DNA from 4 places in the Streptomyces sp. NPDC039736 genome. Region 1 is predicted to be linked to each of the others. Evidence: riboswitches for the same ligand, from Rfam matches in the RefSeq annotation. Region 1 holds a riboswitch; each other region holds the start of a gene.
What was found. A riboswitch is a leader RNA that binds a small molecule or an ion and turns the genes downstream of it on or off. The one in region 1 is predicted to bind cyclic di-AMP.

Region 1 (4,469 bases):
TGCGAACGGTCTGAGGGTGATCCTCTCCGAGGACCACCTGACCCCGGTCGCCGCGGTCTGCCTCTGGTACGACGTCGGCTCGCGCCACGAGGTCAAGGGCCGCACCGGCCTGGCGCACCTCTTCGAGCACCTCATGTTCCAGGGCTCCGCCCAGGTCAAGGGCAACGGACACTTCGAGCTGGTGCAGGGCGCCGGCGGCTCGCTCAACGGCACCACGAGCTTCGAGCGCACCAACTACTTCGAGACCATGCCCGCGCACCAGCTGGAGCTGGCGCTGTGGCTGGAAGCCGACCGGATGGGCTCGCTGCTCACCGCGCTCGACGACGAGTCCATGGAGAACCAGCGCGACGTCGTCAAGAACGAGCGCCGCCAGCGGTACGACAACGTGCCCTACGGCACCGCGTTCGAGAAGCTCACCGCCCTGATGTACCCCGAGGGCCACCCCTACCACCACACCCCGATCGGCTCCATGGCCGACCTGGACGCGGCCACGCTCGAAGACGCCCGCGCCTTCTTCCGCACGTACTACGCGCCCAACAACGCGGTGCTGTCGATCGTCGGCGACATCGACCCCGAGCAGACGCTCGCCTGGGTGGAGAAGTACTTCGGCTCGATCCCCTCGCACGACGGCAAGCAGCCGCCCCGCGACGGCTCGCTGCCCGACGTCATCGGCGGCGAGCTGCGCGAGGTCGTCGAGGAGGAGGTCCCGGCGCGCGCGCTGATGGCCGCCTACCGGCTGCCCAGCGACGGCACCCGCGAGGCGGACGCCGCCGACCTGGCGCTCACCGTCCTCGGCGGCGGCGAGTCCTCCCGGCTGCACAACCGTCTCGTACGGCGCGACCAGACGGCCGTCGCCGCGGGCTTCGGCCTGCTGCGCCTGGCCGGGGCCCCCTCGCTGGGCTGGCTGGACGTCAAGACCTCCGGCGGTGTGGAGGTCCCGGCCATCGAGGCCGCCGTCGACGAGGAGCTCGCCCGGTTCGCCGCGGAGGGCCCCACGGCCGAGGAGATGGAGCGCGCCCAGGCCCAGTTGGAGCGCGAGTGGCTGGACCGGCTGGGCACGGTCGCCGGCCGCGCCGACGAACTGTGCCGGTACGCCGTCCTGTTCGGCGACCCGCAGCTCGCCCTGAGCGCCGTCGGGCGCGTCCTGGAGGTCACCGCCGAGGAGGTCCAGGCCGTGGCCAAGGCCCGGCTGCGCCCGGACAACCGCGCGGTCCTGGTGTACGAACCGACGGCCGCCTCCGACGATGCAGCCGCGGACGCAGTCGCAGCCGCGGACGTGCGGGAAGGCGCGCAGGAGAACGACGAGCAGGAAGGGGCGGACCAGTGACGGAGACCGCAGCCACCACCGGCGGGAGCGCGGCCGTGACCAGCGCGATGCAGTTCCACCCGCAGCCGCAGCCCGGGCCCGCCACCCCGTGGGCCTTCCCCGCCCCCGAGCGCGGCGCGCTGCCCAACGGCCTGACCGTGCTGCGCTGCGACCGCCCCGGCCAGAAGCTGGTGGCCGTCGAGGTCTTCCTCGCCGCGCCCCTGGAGGCCGAGCCGAAGGGCCTGGACGGCGTCGCCACGATCATGTCGCGCGCCTTCACCGAGGGCACCGACAAGCACTCCGCCGAGGAGTTCGCCGCCGAGCTGGAGCGCTGCGGCGCCACCCTCGACGCGTTCGCCGACCACCCGGGCGTGCGGGTCTCCCTCGAAGTCCCGGTCTCCCGGCTGCCCAAGGCGCTCGGACTGCTCGCCGACGCCCTGCGCGCACCGGCGTTCGCGGACGGCGAGATCGAGCGTCTCGTACGCAACCGGCTCGACGAGCTCCCGCACGAGGCGGCCAACCCGTCCCGTCGGGCCGCCAAGCAGCTCTCCCACGAGCTGTTCCCGGCGGACCTGCGCATGTCGCGCCCCCGCCAGGGTACCGAGGAGACGGTCAAGAACATCGACTCCGCGGCCGTGCGCGCCTTCTACGAGGCGCACGTCCGCCCGGCCACCGCCACGGCGGTCGTCGTCGGCGACCTCACCGGCATCGACCTGGACGCGGTCCTGGCCGAGACCCTGGGCGCTTGGACGGGCGACACGGCGGCCGCGCGCCCCGTTCCGGCGATCACCGCCGACGACACGGGCCGCGTGGTCGTCGTGGACCGCCCCGGCGCGGTCCAGACGCAGCTCCTGATCGGCCGCATCGGCGCCGACCGGCACGACCGCGTCTGGCCCGCCCAGGTGCTCGGCACGTACTGCCTCGGCGGCACCCTCACCTCCCGCCTGGACCGCGTCCTGCGCGAGGAGAAGGGCTACACCTACGGCGTGCGCGCCTTCGGCCAGGTGCTGCGCTCCGCCGAGGACGGCACGGGCGCCGCCATGCTGGCCATCAGCGGCTCCGTGGACACCGAGTCGACCGGGCCCGCCCTGGAGGACCTGTGGAAGGTCCTGCGGACGCTCGCGGCCGAGGGACTCACCGACGCCGAGCGCGACGTCGCCGTGCAGAACCTGGTCGGGGTCGCCCCGCTCAAGTACGAGACGGCCTCGGCGGTCGCGGGCACGCTGGCCGACCAGGTCGAGCAGCACCTGCCCGACGACTTCCAGGCCCAGCTGTACGCGCGGCTGGCCGCGACCGGCACCGTGGAGGCCACCGCCGCGGTGGTGAACGCCTTCCCGGTGGACAGGCTGGTCACGGTCCTGGTCGGCGACGCGTCCCGGATCGTGGAGCCGGTGCGCGCGTTGGACATCGGCGAGGTCACGGTCGTGAGCTGACCGGCCCGCCGACCGGTTCACCGGCCGCTTGACCGATCAAAGGTCATCCGGGCGGCCGGTGGAAAGCAGGACGAAAAGGACCCCGACGGCTTCCCGGTCGTCGGGGTCCTCCCGTATGCCCGATTTGTTGCGGAGGTTGCCTGTCTGCCGTGTGGGCTCCTTCACAAAAGCGGCCGTGTGTTTGGAGATTGAAAGAAGTGCCGCTTAGCGTCGACCCGGCTGCCCGTCAGAGTGCGCCGCAACCGCGGCACCGGGCAGTCATCGCCGAGTCCCCGTCAGGCGCGAGCCTGGGGAGCCGGGGACCCACTTGAGTCCCTGGGGTGAATCGGACGCCATCGCCCGCACGGGCGGGTGGGGTCCGTAGGAGACCTTCCTGCTCCGAACCCGTCAGCTAACCCGGTAGGCGAGAAGGAAGGAAAGGAAACAGCCACTCCATGGCGTTCACCCGTGCCGCCGGGAAGCACCGGCGTCCCTCCGTGCTGTCGCGCAAGAGCGCCAACATCGCCGGAGTCGCCGCACTCACCACGACCGGTGTCATCGGAACCCTGGCCCCGCAGGCCTTCGCCGCCGAGCAGGACCTGGCCGCGGAGGACACCGGCACCATCCGCGCCGTCGCCCTGGACCACTCCGCCGAGGTCGTGGCCGAGCGGATCGAGGAGCAGGCCCAGGCGCAGCAGAAGGTGCTGGACGAGGCCGAGGCCGCCCGCAAGGCGGAGGCCGAGCGCAAGGCCGAGGCCAAGCGCAAGGCCGAGGCGAGGGCCAAGAAGGAGCGCGAGGACCGCGAGCGCGCCGCCCGCGAGGCCGAGCGCAAGCGCCTCAACACCTTCCGGCTGCCGGTGGCCGGTTCGTACGTCTCCACCAGCTACAAGTCCGGCGGCGCCCTGTGGTCCTCCGGCAGCCACTCCGGCGTCGACTTCCACGCCGCCTCCGGCACCTCCGTGGTCGCCGTCGGCGCCGGCACGGTCGTCGAGGCCGGCTGGGGCGGCGCGTACGGCAACAACATCGTGATCAGGATGAACGACGGCTCGTACACCCAGTACGGCCACCTCTCCTCGATCGGCGTCTCGGTCGGCCAGAGCGTCGGCTCCGGCGACCAGATAGGCCTGGCCGGCTCGACCGGCAACTCCACCGGCCCGCACCTGCACTTCGAGGCCCGCACCTCGCCCGAGTACGGCTCGGACATCGACCCCGTCGCGTACCTGCGCGCGCACGGCGTCAGCGTCTGACCGCGAACTCCACAAGGAAGGGCCCCGGCTCCCCATGAGCCGGGGCCCTTTCGCGTTCCACCGGACGCCGCGGCCCGCTCCGGTCCCGCCGGACGCCGCGGCCCGCTCCCGGAATTCCCGGGAACGGCACGAGCCGCGGCCCCCGGAATCCGGGATGCCGCGGCTCGTGCGCGGGAATTTCGCCCGTACGGGCGCGGCCTCACGTGGCCGCGGGGGTCTCAGACGGTCTCGGGGAGCTCGTCCAGGCCCTCGGCGACCAGCTTCGCGAGACGGTCCAGGGCGGCGTCCGCGCCCTCGGCCTCGGACGCCAGCACGATCTCCTCGCCGCCCTGCGCGCCCAGGCCCAGCAGCGCCAGCATCGACGCGGCGTTGACCGGGGTGCCGCCCGCCTTGGCGATGGTGACGGGGACGCCGGTGGCCGTGACGGCGCGGACGAAGATGGAGGCGGGGCGGGCGTGCAGGCCCTCGGCCCAGCCGACGGTGACGCGGCGCTCAACCATGGTG
Region 2 (4,469 bases), 820 kb from region 1:
TGGAGCGGGAGCTGCGGCGCGGCGACGTCGCCGGATTCGTCGTGGAGCCCATCCAGGGCAAGGGGGTGCTGGAGTCCCCGCCCGGCTTCCTGCGCGCCGCCCAGGAACTGCTGCACCGGCACGGGGCGCTGCTCATCGCCGACGAGGTGCAGACCGGGCTCGGCCGCACCGGCGACTTCTACGCCTACCAGCACGAGGCGGGCGTGGAACCCGACCTGGTGTGCGTCGCCAAGGCGCTCTCCGGCGGCTACGTGCCCGTCGGGGCGACGCTCGGCAAGGACTGGATCTTCAAGAAGGTCTACTCCTCCATGGACCGGGTGCTGGTCCACTCGGCCAGCTTCGGGTCCAACGCCCAGGCGATGGCGGCCGGCCTCGCCGTGCTCTCGGTCATGGAGGACGAGCAGATCGTGGCCAACGCCCGGCGCACCGGCGACCTGCTGAAGACGCGGCTGGCCGCGCTGACGGGGAAGTACGAGCTGCTGCACGACGTCCGCGGGCGCGGCCTCATGATCGGCATCGAGTTCGGGCGGCCGGCCTCGCTCGCGCTGCGCGGGCGCTGGGCGATGCTCCAGGCGGCCCGCAAGGGGCTCTTCGCCCAGATGGTCGTCGTGCCGCTGCTGCAGAAGCACCGGATCCTCACCCAGGTGTCCGGCGACCACCTGGAAGTGATCAAACTGATTCCGCCGCTGACCGTGGGGGAGAAGGAGGTCGACCGCTTCGTGGACGCCTTCACCGCCGTGATGGACGACGCACACTCCGGCGGTGGCCTGATGTGGGACTTCGGCCGGACACTGGTGAAGCAGGCGGTCGCCCACCGCTGAACCGGCCTCTTTTGCCTCTGGGGCAAGAAGTTTGCCCCAGAGGCAAGCACTCTGGCTCAATGGACCGTATGACGCCACGCCTCGAAGAGGCGGCCGAGGGCTCGGCGGAACTGCCCTCCGTCGCTCCCCACCTGCGAGAACTCCGCCGCCGCGGCGGATTCACGCTGGAGGCCGCGGCCCGCCGCGCCGGGCTCTCGCCCGCGCACCTCTCCCGGTTGGAGACCGGACAGCGCCAGCCCTCGCTGCCGATGCTCCTCGCGCTGGCCCGGGTCTACGGCACGACCGTCTCCGAGGTCCTCGGCGAGACGGCGGCCGCCCCGGACGCCGTCGTGCGGTCCGGCGAGATGACCGCCCGCGAGGCCGACGGCTGGACGTACCGGCAGGCCGGCAGCCACGGCCGGGCCATGCAGGCGCTGCGCGTCCACGTGCCGCACGCCGCCCAGCGGGATCTCGTACGGGTCCATCCCGGCGAGGAGTGGCTGTACGTGCTCGAGGGGCGGCTGCGCCTGGTGCTCGGGGAGCGCGTGCACACCCTGGACGAGGGCGACAGCGCCCACTTCGACTCGCTCACCCCGCACCGGATCACCGCGGTGACGCCGCAGGGGGCCGAGCTGCTGTTCCTCCACACACTGATGCAGAGCACCGTCGCCGGGCTCTGCCTGCCCCAGGAGTCATGATGACCGAGTCCACCGCACAGCCGCCGGGACTCGCCCCCGCGCAGGGCTTCGTGAAGGCTCCCGGACCCGCCCCCGCCCAGCAGCTCACCGAGGCGCAGACCACCGCCCTGAGCGCCATCGCCCGCGCCGCCGACGAGGCAGCCCGCGCCTCCCGCCCCGGCTCCGACCGGGGCGCCGAGTGGCAGGACGGCGCGGGCAGGGCCGGCCCGGACGGATTCGTCGCGGACAAGGCGCCGCACGGCCTCGTGGTGCGGGTCTTCCTCTACATCGTGGTCGGGCACATCGTCGCGGCGTTCATCTTCCTGCTGTTCACGATCGGCGACGCCTGAGCGGCCCGGTCACTCCGTGAGCCGCTCGCGCAGCGCCTCGCGGACCCCGGGCGTCACCCGCAGTCCCCGTTCCAGGTAGGCGTCCGTGGTGCCCCAGGTCTCCTCGATGGTGGCGAAGGCCGCGTCCAGGTACTCTGCCCGGGCGTCGAAGAGCGGTGCGAGCAGGCGCATCACCTCGCCGTTCATGGCCTCCGGCGAGGCGCTGGAGCGGCGCACCCGGTAGCGGCGGTGCGGGTCGTTGGACTTCACGTAGTCCGCCCGGATCGCGTCCGGCTCCACGCCCACGGCCAGCAGCGTCACCGCGATCGACAGACCCGCGCGGTCCTTGCCCGCCGCGCAGTGCATCAGCGCCGGAACACTGTCCTCGGCCAAGGCGTGCAGCACCCGGCTGTGCTCCGCGGTGCGGTCCTTGATCATGCGGCGGTACGACGCCGTCATGCGCGCCGCAGCCTTGCCGTCGTCGAGGATCTCGCGCAGCTGGTCGAGGTTGCCGTCGCGCACCATCATCCAGAACTCGGCGCCGTCCGCGGGGTCGCTCAGCGGGATGTTCACGTTCCGCACACCGGTCAGCTCGACGTCCGGACCCTCCAGCTCCTGGTCCGCCGCGTTGCGGAAGTCGAAGATCGTGTGGAGTCCGAGCGAGTGGAAGAACGCCGTGTCGGACTCGGTGGCGTGCGCCAGGTGGCCGCTGCGGAAGAGCCGTCCGTAACGCGTCCGACGGCCGTCCGCGGTGGGCAGCCCGCCCACGTCGCGGAAGTTCCGTACGCCTGCGAGATCCGGCTCGGCCGACGGCGATGCCTGCTGCGTCACGAGTGCTCCTCAAGGTCGTCCGCCGACGCGGGCACGCCGACGAGGGCCACGGGCCGACGATACGACAGAAGCGCCCCCATATGGGTGCCTGAGGCAACCGTCTGGGTCGTACGGGGGTGCGAGTGAGCAGAATCATAGAGCGAACCGTGACGTCTGCTGCCGAAGCGTCAAACGGCAGGCCAGAGGCGGGAGATGGTGCCCGGGACGATTGCGCGCCACCGGGAGAATCGTGAAGAAGGCGTGTTCTGGCGAGGGAGAAAAGGGGAACGGCTTGTTCCGGCGGTCCGCACTCGCTTACGGTCACCGTCAATCCGGGTGGACCGCCGAATCCTGCCACCGCTCGGAGTCACTTTCCCTTTTTCTTCGTGTGGCAGGAGCGGGGGACCCAGGTAGTACGCCGTACCGGAGGACGACAGTCCGCCGGAACGGCTCGGGGTGAAGCAGCGCTCCCGGATGTGGAGCGCGGCCGGGCATCTCCAGCCCGAACCCGACAGCTCACCTCGCAGGCGCCGGAGAGGACATCGTCATGCCTGCTCAGGGTAAGCACCGCCGCCCGAAGTCCAGTTCCCCGCTCACCCGGGGCTTCGTCGCCGCCGGCACGGGCGGCGCCGCACTGGCCCTTCCGCTCATCGGCGCCACCGGTGCGAACGCCGCCGACCAGGGCGCCGCCCCCGTCGCGCTGCCGCAGGCCGCCGCCGAGGCGCAGCTCCCGCAGCAGCGCGCGGCCGAGCCCCGGCAGGCGGCCCCCGCCGCCGCGCCGAAGACCGGCACCCGTACGTACTCCGTGGTGTCCGGCGACAGCCTCTCGAAGATCGCCGCGGACCAGGACGTGCGCGGCGGCTGGCAGAAGGTCTACGGCGACAACAGGGAGGTCGTCGGTGAGAACCCCTCGCTGATCTTCCCCGGCATGAAGCTCACCCTCGGCGGCAAGGCCCCCGCGGCCGCCGAGCGGAAGGCCACCGCCCCGGCCCCGCAGCAGCAGCGGACCGAGCGCGTGGAGCGCACCGACAAGCGCGCCGAGCAGCGCACCGAGAGCCGCGTCGAGCAGCGCTCCCAGAAGCGGACGGAGAAGCGGGCCGAGCAGCGCACCGAGCAGCGCACCGAGAGCAAGCGGCAGACGCAGCGCTCCGGCTTCAGCGCCCCCGTCCCCTCGGGCGTCTCCACCCCCTACCGCGCCTCCGGCGGCAGCTGGTCCAGCGGTTACCACACCGGTGTCGACTTCCGCGCGTCCTCGGGCACCCCGGTCAAGGCAGTCGCCGCGGGCACCGTGGTCTCCGCCGGCTGGGGCGGCGCGTACGGCAACGAGGTCGTCATCCGGCACAACGACGGCCGCTACTCGCAGTACGCCCACCTCTCCGCGCTGGGCGTCCGCTCCGGCCAGAGCGTCTCCGGCGGCCAGCAGATCGGCTACTCCGGCTCCACCGGCAACTCCTCCGGCCCGCACCTGCACTTCGAGATCCGCACCGGCCCCGGCTACGGCTCGGACATCGACCCGCTGGGCTACCTGCGCAACAACGGCGTCCCGCTCTAGTACGGACCGCCCCCCACGGCCCACTCGCCCCCGCACCGGCCCCGGTGCGGGGGCGAGACGCGTATCCCGAAGCGCCACCCGCGTATTCCGGGTTGGGTGAATCTTGACCGGTGGCATATCTCACCCTCCGTCAACCCCTCCCTACGGTGGCGTAGGTCACTTGCGAAAGTGAAGGATGTGTCGACGTGGCAGACGATTCGAGATCATTCAGCGCAGGCACCATCGGGTCGTACGCGGCGATCGGGGACAGCTTCACCGAAGGGGTCGGCGACCCCGGCCCCGGCGGCGCGTTCATCGGGTG
Region 3 (4,469 bases), on a different contig from region 1:
GCGGCTACGTTCACGGGCGACCCGGCTGTTTCGCCAGAAGCCGAGTCACCGTCAGCGAAAGGCAACCGCATGCGTTCCGGGAACGGTAAACACCGCCGCCCGCGTCAGGCCCCCGCACTCGTCGTCGCCGCCGGGGTCACCGGCTCCGCGCTCGCGATTCCGCTTCTCGGCGCCACCAGCGCCGGAGCGGTCGAGGCAGGTGCCTGGGACCGCGTCGCCGAGTGCGAGAGCGGCGGTGCGTGGAGCGCCGACCTGGGCAACGGGCACTACGGCGGGCTCCAGTTCTCCCAGGACAAGTGGGAGCAGTACGGCGGCGACGCCTACGCCCCGCGGGCCGACCTCGCCAGCCGCTCGCAGCAGATCGAGGTGGCCGAGAAGGTCTTCCGGGCCGAGGGCCCGCAGGCCTGGCCGAGCTGCGCCGTCATCTCCGGGCTCGCCCCGGGCGGCGGCGGGCAGTCCGGTTCCGGTTCCGGCGGGGCGGGGGTGGACGCCGCCGACCCCGGCGCGATCGCCGGCATCGACTCCCGTACGCCTCCCACGCCCCCGGCGCACTCCGCGAAGCCGGACGCGGCGGACGGCGCGGCGGCCGACGCCGGGCCCGGCGACGACACCCCGGCGGGCGACCGGCCCCTGGGCGACCAGGCCCCGGGCGACCGGACCCCCGGCGCCGTCCCGAGCGGCGACGCCTCCGCGACCCCGGACCCGAACGCCGGCACGCCCGACGCCGGCACCGCCGTCCCCGTCGAGCCCACTCCCGGCTCCAGCGTCTCGCCCAGCACCGGGCCGGGCGGCGACGCCACCACGCCCCCGGGCGTGCCCGACGCCACCGGCGCCCCGGGCGCCGAGGACCGGGGCACGTCCGGCACCGGCAAGCACCGCGGCGTGCCCGCGCCGGAGAACTCCTCCCTCGCACCGGACGATTCGCCCGAAGGGGAACTCGCCGAGCGGGACGCCGGGCGGCACGCCTCGCGGGGCGGCGGCGAGAAGGGGCCGGGCGGCGCGCCCGAGCAGGAGTCGTACACCGTGCGCCCCGGTGACAACCTCTGGCACATCGCGGACGCCGCGGAGGTCCCCGGCGGCTGGTCGGCCCTCTACGAGGCCAACAAGAAGTCCCTCGGCACCGACCCGGACCTCATCAAGCCTGGTCAGCACCTGGATCTGAGCGAGGGTCAGACGGCGGAGAAGAGCGAAAAGTAGGGGTGGTTGGGGGGCTTGTGTCCATATTTGCGCAAGTGAGACATGAGTCTCTTCGCCCCAACTGGCGCGTCCCTTCGGGCGACTCCCGGTAAGCCCCCTCTGACCTGCGTAAACGCAAGGGAGGAGAGGGCAAGTACGGGGCAGATGTCCCGGATGTGCCTCTTTGAACATCCGGGGCACCTGTGATTACGGTCGTCATCGCTCGCCACCGGTGAGCACCGGAGCCCGCACGCCGAATCCTGCCGGCGGGCCTCGGCAGCAGTCGTCGCGAAAGCGCCGTAGGCAGGAGCGGGGGACCCAAGGTAAGTGCCGGGCCCGGACGTTGAGAGACGTGACGGGAACGGCTTGGGGTGAAGCCGCCGAAACGGAATGCCGCAGCAAGCAGTGTGCGGAAATCCGGACCGGAGGCCGGGCGAACTCACAGCCCGAACCCGACAGCTCACCTCGAAGGCGTCGGTGAGGGAATATCCATGTCGCTTTTCAGCAGCAAGGGCAAGCACCGCCGTCCGTCCAAGGCCACCCGTGCCGCCGCCATCGCCGGCGTCACCGGTGTCGCGGTCGCCGCCCCGCTGATGGGGGCCACCTCGGCCTCCGCCGCCTCCGTCGACACCTGGGACGCCGTCGCCCAGTGCGAGTCCGGCGGCAACTGGTCCATCAACACGGGCAACGGCTACTACGGCGGCCTGCAGTTCACGAACTCCTCGTGGGCCGCCGCCGGTGGCACCAAGTACGCCCCGCGCGCCGACCTGGCCACCAAGGGCCAGCAGATCGCCACCGCCGAGAAGCTGCTCAAGATCCAGGGCCCCGGCGCCTGGGCCTGCGCCGGTGCGGGCAACCTGAGCAACGACGGTGTCGACCCGGGCGTCAGCACGGGCTCCGGCTCCTCGCAGAAGTCCGCGAAGTCCACCAAGTCCGTGAAGTCCGCCCCCAAGGCGGAGAAGAAGCGCGAGGCCCCGGCCGCCTCCCGCAGCCAGACCCGCTCGGTGCCGAAGGTCGAGTCCAAGGCCGGTGGCCCGATCAAGAAGGGTGACGGCGAGTACCAGGTGAAGGCCGGCGACACCCTGTCGAAGATCGCCGAGGCGAAGAACGTCAAGGGCGGCTGGCAGCACATCGCAGACCTCAATGAGGACGTCGTCTCCGACGCCGACCTCATCTTCCCGGGTCAGCAGCTCCACCTGCGCTGATCCAGCGGGGACCGACGGCCCACCCCCGTCCGTCCCCGCCCCGCGGGAACCCCGGCGGCCCACCCCCGCCCGGTTCCCGCACCGCGGACCTCCGGCGGCCCACCCCCGCCCGGAGTCCGCAGCGGAAGGGGGCGGCTCACCCCCGCCCCCTTCCGCACCCCGGCCCCGGCCGGACGCGACTTCCCCCCGAACGCGTCCCGCCGGGGCCGTCCCCTGTACGGGCGGGCGCCGCCGGCCGCGTCGGCCCGAGAGGGCTCACCCGTGCGCGTCAGCACTCAGGCGTGCACACGGGCCGTGCTCGCGGGAGAACAGATCCGTGACCCTCGGTGAGGTCACCGGGGTCCTTCGTCCTGTATTACAGGCATTCGGGCATCTTTTCGTCCCAGCGTGCGGTCGATCGGCTGGCCGATGCCCTGGAGCCGGTTAGGCTCTTGTCGCAAGGCCGAAAGAGACCCTGCGCCGTGTGCCCCTTCCGGGGGCCCGCCACCTTCGCGTCACATCCCATAAGGAGATGCTCGTGCCGTCCATCGACGTCGTCGTAGCCCGGGAAATCCTGGACTCCCGAGGCAACCCCACGGTCGAGGTCGAGGTCGGCCTCGACGACGGCAGCACGGGTCGTGCTGCCGTTCCGTCCGGCGCCTCCACCGGTGCCTTCGAAGCCATCGAGCTCCGTGACGGCGACCCGAACCGCTACCTGGGCAAGGGCGTCGAGAAGGCCGTCCTCGCCGTCATCGAGCAGATCGGCCCGGAGCTCGTCGGCTACGACGCCACCGAGCAGCGCCTGATCGACCAGGCGATGTTCGACCTGGACGCCACCGAGAACAAGGGCTCGCTGGGCGCCAACGCCATCCTCGGCGTCTCCCTGGCCGTCGCGCACGCCGCCTCCGAGGCCAGCGACCTGCCGCTGTTCCGCTACCTCGGCGGCCCGAACGCGCACCTGCTGCCCGTCCCGATGATGAACATCCTCAACGGCGGGTCGCACGCCGACTCCAACGTCGACATCCAGGAGTTCATGATCGCGCCGATCGGCGCCGAGTCCTTCTCCGAGGCCCTGCGCTGGGGCGCCGAGGTCTACCACACCCTCAAGAAGGTGCTGAAGACCAAGGGCCTGTCCACCGGCCTCGGCGACGAGGGCGGCTTCGCGCCGAACCTGGAGTCCAACCGCGCCGCCCTCGACCTCATCGTCGAGGCCATCCAGCAGGCCGGTTACATCCCCGGCGAGCAGATCGCGCTCGCGCTCGACGTCGCCGCCTCCGAGTTCTACAAGGACGGCAAGTACGAGTTCGAGGGCAAGTCCCGCTCGGCCGCCGAGATGACCGAGTACTACGAGGAGCTCGTCTCCGCGTACCCGCTGGTCTCCATCGAGGACCCGCTGTACGAGGACGACTGGGCGGGCTGGAAGGTCATCACCGACCGCATCGGCTCCAAGGTCCAGATCGTCGGCGACGACCTCTTCGTCACCAACCCCGAGCGCCTGGCCCGCGGCATCGAGGAGGGCTCCGCGAACGCCCTCCTGGTCAAGGTCAACCAGATCGGCTCGCTCACCGAGACGCTGGACGCCGTCGAGCTCGCGCAGCGCAACGGCTTCAAGTGCATGATGAGCCACCGCTCCGGCGAGACCGAGGACGTCACCATCGCCGACCTCGCCGTCGCCGTGAACTGCGGCCAGATCAAGACCGGCGCCCCGGCCCGCTCGGACCGCGTCGCGAAGTACAACCAGCTGCTGCGCATCGAGGAGATCCTCGACGACGCCGCGGTGTACGCCGGCCGCTCCGCGTTCCCGCGGTTCCGCGCCGCGAACCAGTAGCAGCGGCAAGGGCCGGCCCCCCGCCGGGGGTCCACGCCTCCGTACGTCCCCGTACCCGGTCCCGTACCGTGTGCGGGGACGTCGGCGCGTAACGGGGAGGACTCAAGGATGGCCGCACGCAACAAGGGCGACCGGTTCTCGACCACCACCCGGCTGCGGCTGCTCGGCGAGCAGACCGCCGCCCGCGTCTACCGCTCCCAGACCCGCCGACAGGCCCGCCGCTCCCGGCTCACCGGCCGGGCCGCCCTGCTGGTGCTCGTGCTGTGCACGCTGGTGGTGGC
Region 4 (4,469 bases), on a different contig from region 1:
CGCGTCCGACGATCTCGGTCACGCGGTAACGACCGCCCAGCACCCTGCCCGTCAGCTCCGCACCGTTCGCCCCCGACACCTGTCACATCCCGTTCGTCGCGCTGTTCGATTCGGTCACGTGCGGGCACCAGGGTAGAGGCAGGGCCGCGAGCGGGTGCGGCGCGGCAAGGTGGTCGCGAGGGGTGCCGGGGATGGCGTAGGCTGGTGTCTACCGACGCGGGGTGGAGCAGCTCGGTAGCTCGCTGGGCTCATAACCCAGAGGTCGCAGGTTCAAATCCTGTCCCCGCTACTCAGTGGTCCGAAGGCCCGGAATCCGTCAAGGATTCCGGGCCTTCGGCATGTCCGCGCGGTACCGCGTCCGTCACCCGTACGGCGGACGCCGATTCGCCGTACGGCGCGGCTCCGGCCAGCCTGGGTGGGGAGCGGTACCGTCCGCACCCGGTGCGGACCTGGGCAGGAGAGCTGACGGTGGCGGGGTACGGGCGCGACGGACGTGGGGACGACGCCGGCGGCGGGCCCGGGGGGAGTGCGTCCAGCGGGCCCGGCACGCCCCGCGCGTCCGGTCCTCCCGGCACGCCCGGCGTCCCTGGTCCGTCCCGGGAGAGCGGCCGCACGACGCGCCGGTTCGTACGGGCGCTGCCCGCGCTGATGATCGTCGGCGGGATCTTCTTCGACGCGCTGACGCCCTCCGACTTCACCGCCTCGCCGCTGTTCGCCGCCGCGCCGCTGGTGGCGGCCCCCTTCTTCTCGCCGGCCAACACCGGGCTCACGGCCCTCGCCTCCGTGCTGGCCGTGATGGGGCTGCGGATCTGCGACGACGCCCTGACGTCCGTGGTGAGCGCGACGGAGCTGGTCACGGTGCTCACCGTGTCCGTGCTGGCGATCCTGATCAACCGGGTCGTGCGGCGCAGCGGGCGGCAGCTCGCCTCGGTGCGGGTCATCGCGGAGGCCGCGCAGCGGGCCGTGGTGCCGGTACCGCCGGCCCGCATCGGCGGTCTGGAGATCGCCGCGCGGTACGAGGCGGCCGAGGCGGACGCCTTCATCGGCGGCGATCTCTTCGCCGTGCAGGACACGCCGTACGGGGTGCGGCTCGTGGTGGGCGACGTGCGGGGCAAGGGACTTGAGGCCGTCGAGGCGGTGGCGGTGGTGGTCGGCGCGTTCCGGGAGGCGGCCGAGACGGAGAGCTGCCTGGAGGGCGTCGCGCGGCGCCTGGAACGGGCCCTGGAGCGCGAGGGCGCCCGGCGCGAGGGGCTGGACGCGCTGGAGGGCTTCACCACGGCGGTGCTCGCCGAGATCCCGCGCGCGGAGGGCGTCGTACGCCTGGTGAACCGGGGGCATCCCGAGCCGCTGCTGCTGTACGCGGACGGGGAGCTGGACGAGCTGGAGCCGGACGAGTTCGCGCTGCCGCTGGGCATGGGGGAGCTGGGGGACTGGCCGGACCGGGCCAAGGAGTTCGCGTACCCGGCGGGTTCGACGCTCGTGTTCTACACCGACGGCCTGTCCGAGGCGCGGGACGGGGCGGGCCGGTTCTACGACCCGGCGGTGCGGCTGCGGCATTCGCTCTTCCCCGGGCCCGATGCCGTGCTGGACGCGCTGACCAGTGACGTACGGGTGCACACCGGCGGCAAGCAGACGGACGACATGGCGCTGCTCGCGGTGGGGCGGCCGGGCGTGGGGCAGCCGGCGCGGCGGCGGACGGTGGGGATCATCAAGCGTCCGTGACGGGGCGCGAGGTGTCGGGCGGGCGGCAGAGGCGATCAGGGCGTTCTGGGGCCGTCGGGGCGGCCGGGACGCTGAGATGGCGTCAGTTCGCTGGTAGATAAGCGGAAATGTCCTGGCCAAAGGTGACTGCGGAGCGTTAAGGATCAAGAGGGACGGCTTGGAATTCCGGTCACATGTCTATTAACGTTCGATAACGCAGCACGGTCGTCCCAGCCGTCGTCAGAGACGGCGCCGTGCGCGTGCGCCGAATTCCGTGAGGAAACCGGGGAACCACCACTTGGGGTGAATCGGGCCCGACCCGGCCCGTAGGAGACCTTCCTGCTCCGAACCCGTCAGCTAACCCGGTAGGCGAGAAGGAAGGAAAGGAGCGCGCCTCCGTGGCGTCCAACAGGCCTGCCCCCGCAGCCCCCGCTTTCTCGGCCCCCGCTTTCTCCTACACGGCTTACGGAGTCCCCGGCGACGAGCACGGGACGGGGACCGGGGCCACCGCCGTCCTCGCTCCGCACGTTCCCGAAGCCGTCGCAGCCGCCGGAGTTCCGCAGGCCGCGCAGGTCACCCAGCCGATGCAGGCCGCAGAGGCCGTGCAGGTCCCGCAGTCTCCGCAGGGCCCGCTGATCCCGCAGCAGCAGGGGCGCGACGGCTTCGACGGCTTCGCCGCGTTCGGGACCCCGGAATCCGCCTCCGCCCCGGGCTCCCCCTTCGCCCCGGACGCCCCTCCGGCCTCCGCCGACGAGTGGAACCCCACCGCCGACTCCGCCGCCCCGCTGCGCGGCAAGCACCGGGTCGCCAAGCAGCGCGGCTCCCTCGCCCGCAGCTCCACGGTCCTCGGCGTCGGCGTGATCGCCGCCGTCGGCGCGGGCGGCATCGCCACCGCGCAGGACAAGCCCGCCGTGTCGATATCCCTGCCGGACCAGCTCGCCGAGTCCCTGGACTCGCTCGCCGACTCGCTGCCGGACGCCACGTCGCTGCCGGGCGTGGGCGCCCTGCTCTCCGACTCCGCCGAAGAGGCTCCCGCGGAGGCGGGCGTGACCGTCGCCGCCGCGCCGGCCGCCGCCGCGACCCCCGCCTCGGCCGGGCAGCAGCCCGCCGGCGCCGGGGAGAGCCTGCGCGCCCGCATCCTCCAGCAGGCCGAGCAGCAGCGCACGGTGGCCGACGAGGCCGTCCGGCAGGAGGCACGCGACAAGGCCGTGCAGGACGCCGCGGCCGAGGCGAAGAAGGCGCAGCAGCAGGCCGACGCCACGGCGCGGCAGGCCGAGAAGGAGAAGGCGGAAAAGGCGGAGAAGGCGGAGAAGGCGGAGAAGGAAGCCCGCGAGAAGGCCGCCGCCGAGGCGGAGGCCGCGCGCCTCGCCAGGCTGGCCGCGAGCTACTCGCTGCCCACCTCCTCGTACACCCTCACCTCGACCTACGGCCAGTCCGGTTCGATGTGGTCCTCCGGACAGCACACCGGGCTCGACTTCGCCGCCCCGACCGGCACCCCGGTCAAGGCCGTGCACGGCGGCACCGTCACGTCGGCCGGCTGGTCCGGGTCGTACGGCTACCGCGTCGTGCTGAAGCTGAAGGACGGCACCGAGATCTGGTACTGCCACCTCTCGCAGATGAACGTCGCGACGGGCACCGGCGTCGCCACCGGCCAGACCATCGGCAACGTGGGCGCCACCGGCAACGTCACCGGACCGCACCTGCACCTCGAAGTCCACACCCCCGGCGGCGCCGGCGTCGACCCGGCGGCCTGGCTGCGCGGCAAGGGCCTCACCGTCTGATCCCTGGCCCGTACACGGAATAGGCCCGGCGGGCCCGGTGGTTGTCGTACGGCATGACTTCCTCCCCTCTCCGCCCGCTGGGCGGCTCCGGTCTCGACGTCTTCCCGCTCGCCCTCGGCGGCAACGTCTTCGGCTGGACCGCCGACCGCGACCAGTCCTTCGCCGTCCTCGACGCGTACGTCGCGGGCGGGGGCAACTTCGTGGACAGCGCCGACTCCTACTCGGCCTGGGCGCCGGGCAACGAGGGCGGCGAGTCCGAGCGCGTCCTCGGCGAGTGGCTGGCCGCCCGGGGCAACCGGGACGAGGTCGTGATCGCCACCAAGGTCGGCGCGCACCCCTCCTACAAGGGCCTGTCCGCCACCACCGTCAAGGCCGCCGCCGAGGCGTCGCTGCGCCGCCTGGGCACCGAGTACATCGACCTCTACTACACGCACTTCGACGACCCGGCCGTGCCGGTCGAGGAGATCGTCACCGCTCTCGACCAGCTCGTACGGGACGGCAAGGTGCGCGCGGTGGGCGCCTCCAACATCGCTCCCGACCGGCTGCGCGAGTCGCTGGACTTCGCCGAGCGCGAGGGCCTGGCGAGGTACAGCGCGCTCCAGCCGCAGTACAACCTGGTCTCCCGCGACACCTACGAGGGCGAGCTCCAGGAGGTCGCCTCGCACGCGGGCCTGGCGGCCGTCCCGTACTACGCGCTGGCGGCCGGCTTCCTCACCGGCAAGTACCGCGTCGGCGGCGAGGCCGTGGACAGCCGGCGTGCCGAGGGTGCGGCCCAGCACCTCCGCACCGAGCGCGGCCGCAAGGTGCTGGCCGCCCTCGACGAGGTGGCGCGGACGCACGACGCCGAGATCGCGTCCGTCGCCCTGGCCTGGCTGGCCTCCCGCCCGACCGTCGTGGCCCCCATCGCCAGCGCCCGCACGGTCGAGCAGCTCCCGGCCCTGCTGGCGGTGGCGGACCTCACCCTCACCGACGCCGACCTGTCGAAGC

Region 2: another riboswitch for cyclic di-AMP. It lies ahead of ACZ56L_RS04040 (M23 family metallopeptidase); the one in region 1 lies ahead of ACZ56L_RS00555 (M23 family metallopeptidase).
Region 3: another riboswitch for cyclic di-AMP. It lies ahead of ACZ56L_RS09025 (transglycosylase family protein); the one in region 1 lies ahead of ACZ56L_RS00555 (M23 family metallopeptidase).
Region 4: another riboswitch for cyclic di-AMP. It lies ahead of ACZ56L_RS05005 (M23 family metallopeptidase); the one in region 1 lies ahead of ACZ56L_RS00555 (M23 family metallopeptidase).

What each region holds. Positions count from the first base shown of each region.
Region 1 covers NZ_JBVIUQ010000001.1:131,513-135,981, forward strand. The annotation lists gene ACZ56L_RS00545 (M16 family metallopeptidase) at 1-1,327, shown strand, start outside; gene ACZ56L_RS00550 (M16 family metallopeptidase) at 1,375-2,739, shown strand; cyclic di-AMP (ydaO/yuaA leader) riboswitch at 2,992-3,159, shown strand; gene ACZ56L_RS00555 (M23 family metallopeptidase) at 3,174-3,965, shown strand; gene ACZ56L_RS00560 (HPr family phosphocarrier protein) at 4,184-4,465, opposite strand.
Region 2 covers NZ_JBVIUQ010000001.1:955,914-960,382, forward strand. The annotation lists gene ACZ56L_RS04020 (aspartate aminotransferase family protein) at 1-821, shown strand, start outside; gene ACZ56L_RS04025 (helix-turn-helix domain-containing protein) at 890-1,498, shown strand; gene ACZ56L_RS04030 (DUF6126 family protein) at 1,498-1,827, shown strand; gene ACZ56L_RS04035 (tyrosine-protein phosphatase) at 1,837-2,637, opposite strand; cyclic di-AMP (ydaO/yuaA leader) riboswitch at 2,981-3,161, shown strand; gene ACZ56L_RS04040 (M23 family metallopeptidase) at 3,164-4,168, shown strand; gene ACZ56L_RS04045 (SGNH/GDSL hydrolase family protein) at 4,354-4,469, shown strand, end outside.
Region 3 covers NZ_JBVIUQ010000002.1:893,901-898,369, forward strand. The annotation lists gene ACZ56L_RS09020 (transglycosylase family protein) at 70-1,197, shown strand; cyclic di-AMP (ydaO/yuaA leader) riboswitch at 1,462-1,665, shown strand; gene ACZ56L_RS09025 (transglycosylase family protein) at 1,668-2,381, shown strand; gene eno (phosphopyruvate hydratase) at 2,893-4,188, shown strand; gene ACZ56L_RS09035 (FtsB family cell division protein) at 4,297-4,469, shown strand, end outside.
Region 4 covers NZ_JBVIUQ010000002.1:17,585-22,053, reverse strand. The annotation lists gene ACZ56L_RS05020 (serine/threonine-protein kinase) at 1-22, opposite strand, end outside; tRNA gene ACZ56L_RS05015 (tRNA-Met) at 216-289, shown strand; gene ACZ56L_RS05010 (PP2C family protein-serine/threonine phosphatase) at 442-1,722, shown strand; cyclic di-AMP (ydaO/yuaA leader) riboswitch at 1,955-2,088, shown strand; gene ACZ56L_RS05005 (M23 family metallopeptidase) at 2,286-3,482, shown strand; gene ACZ56L_RS05000 (aldo/keto reductase) at 3,536-4,469, shown strand, end outside.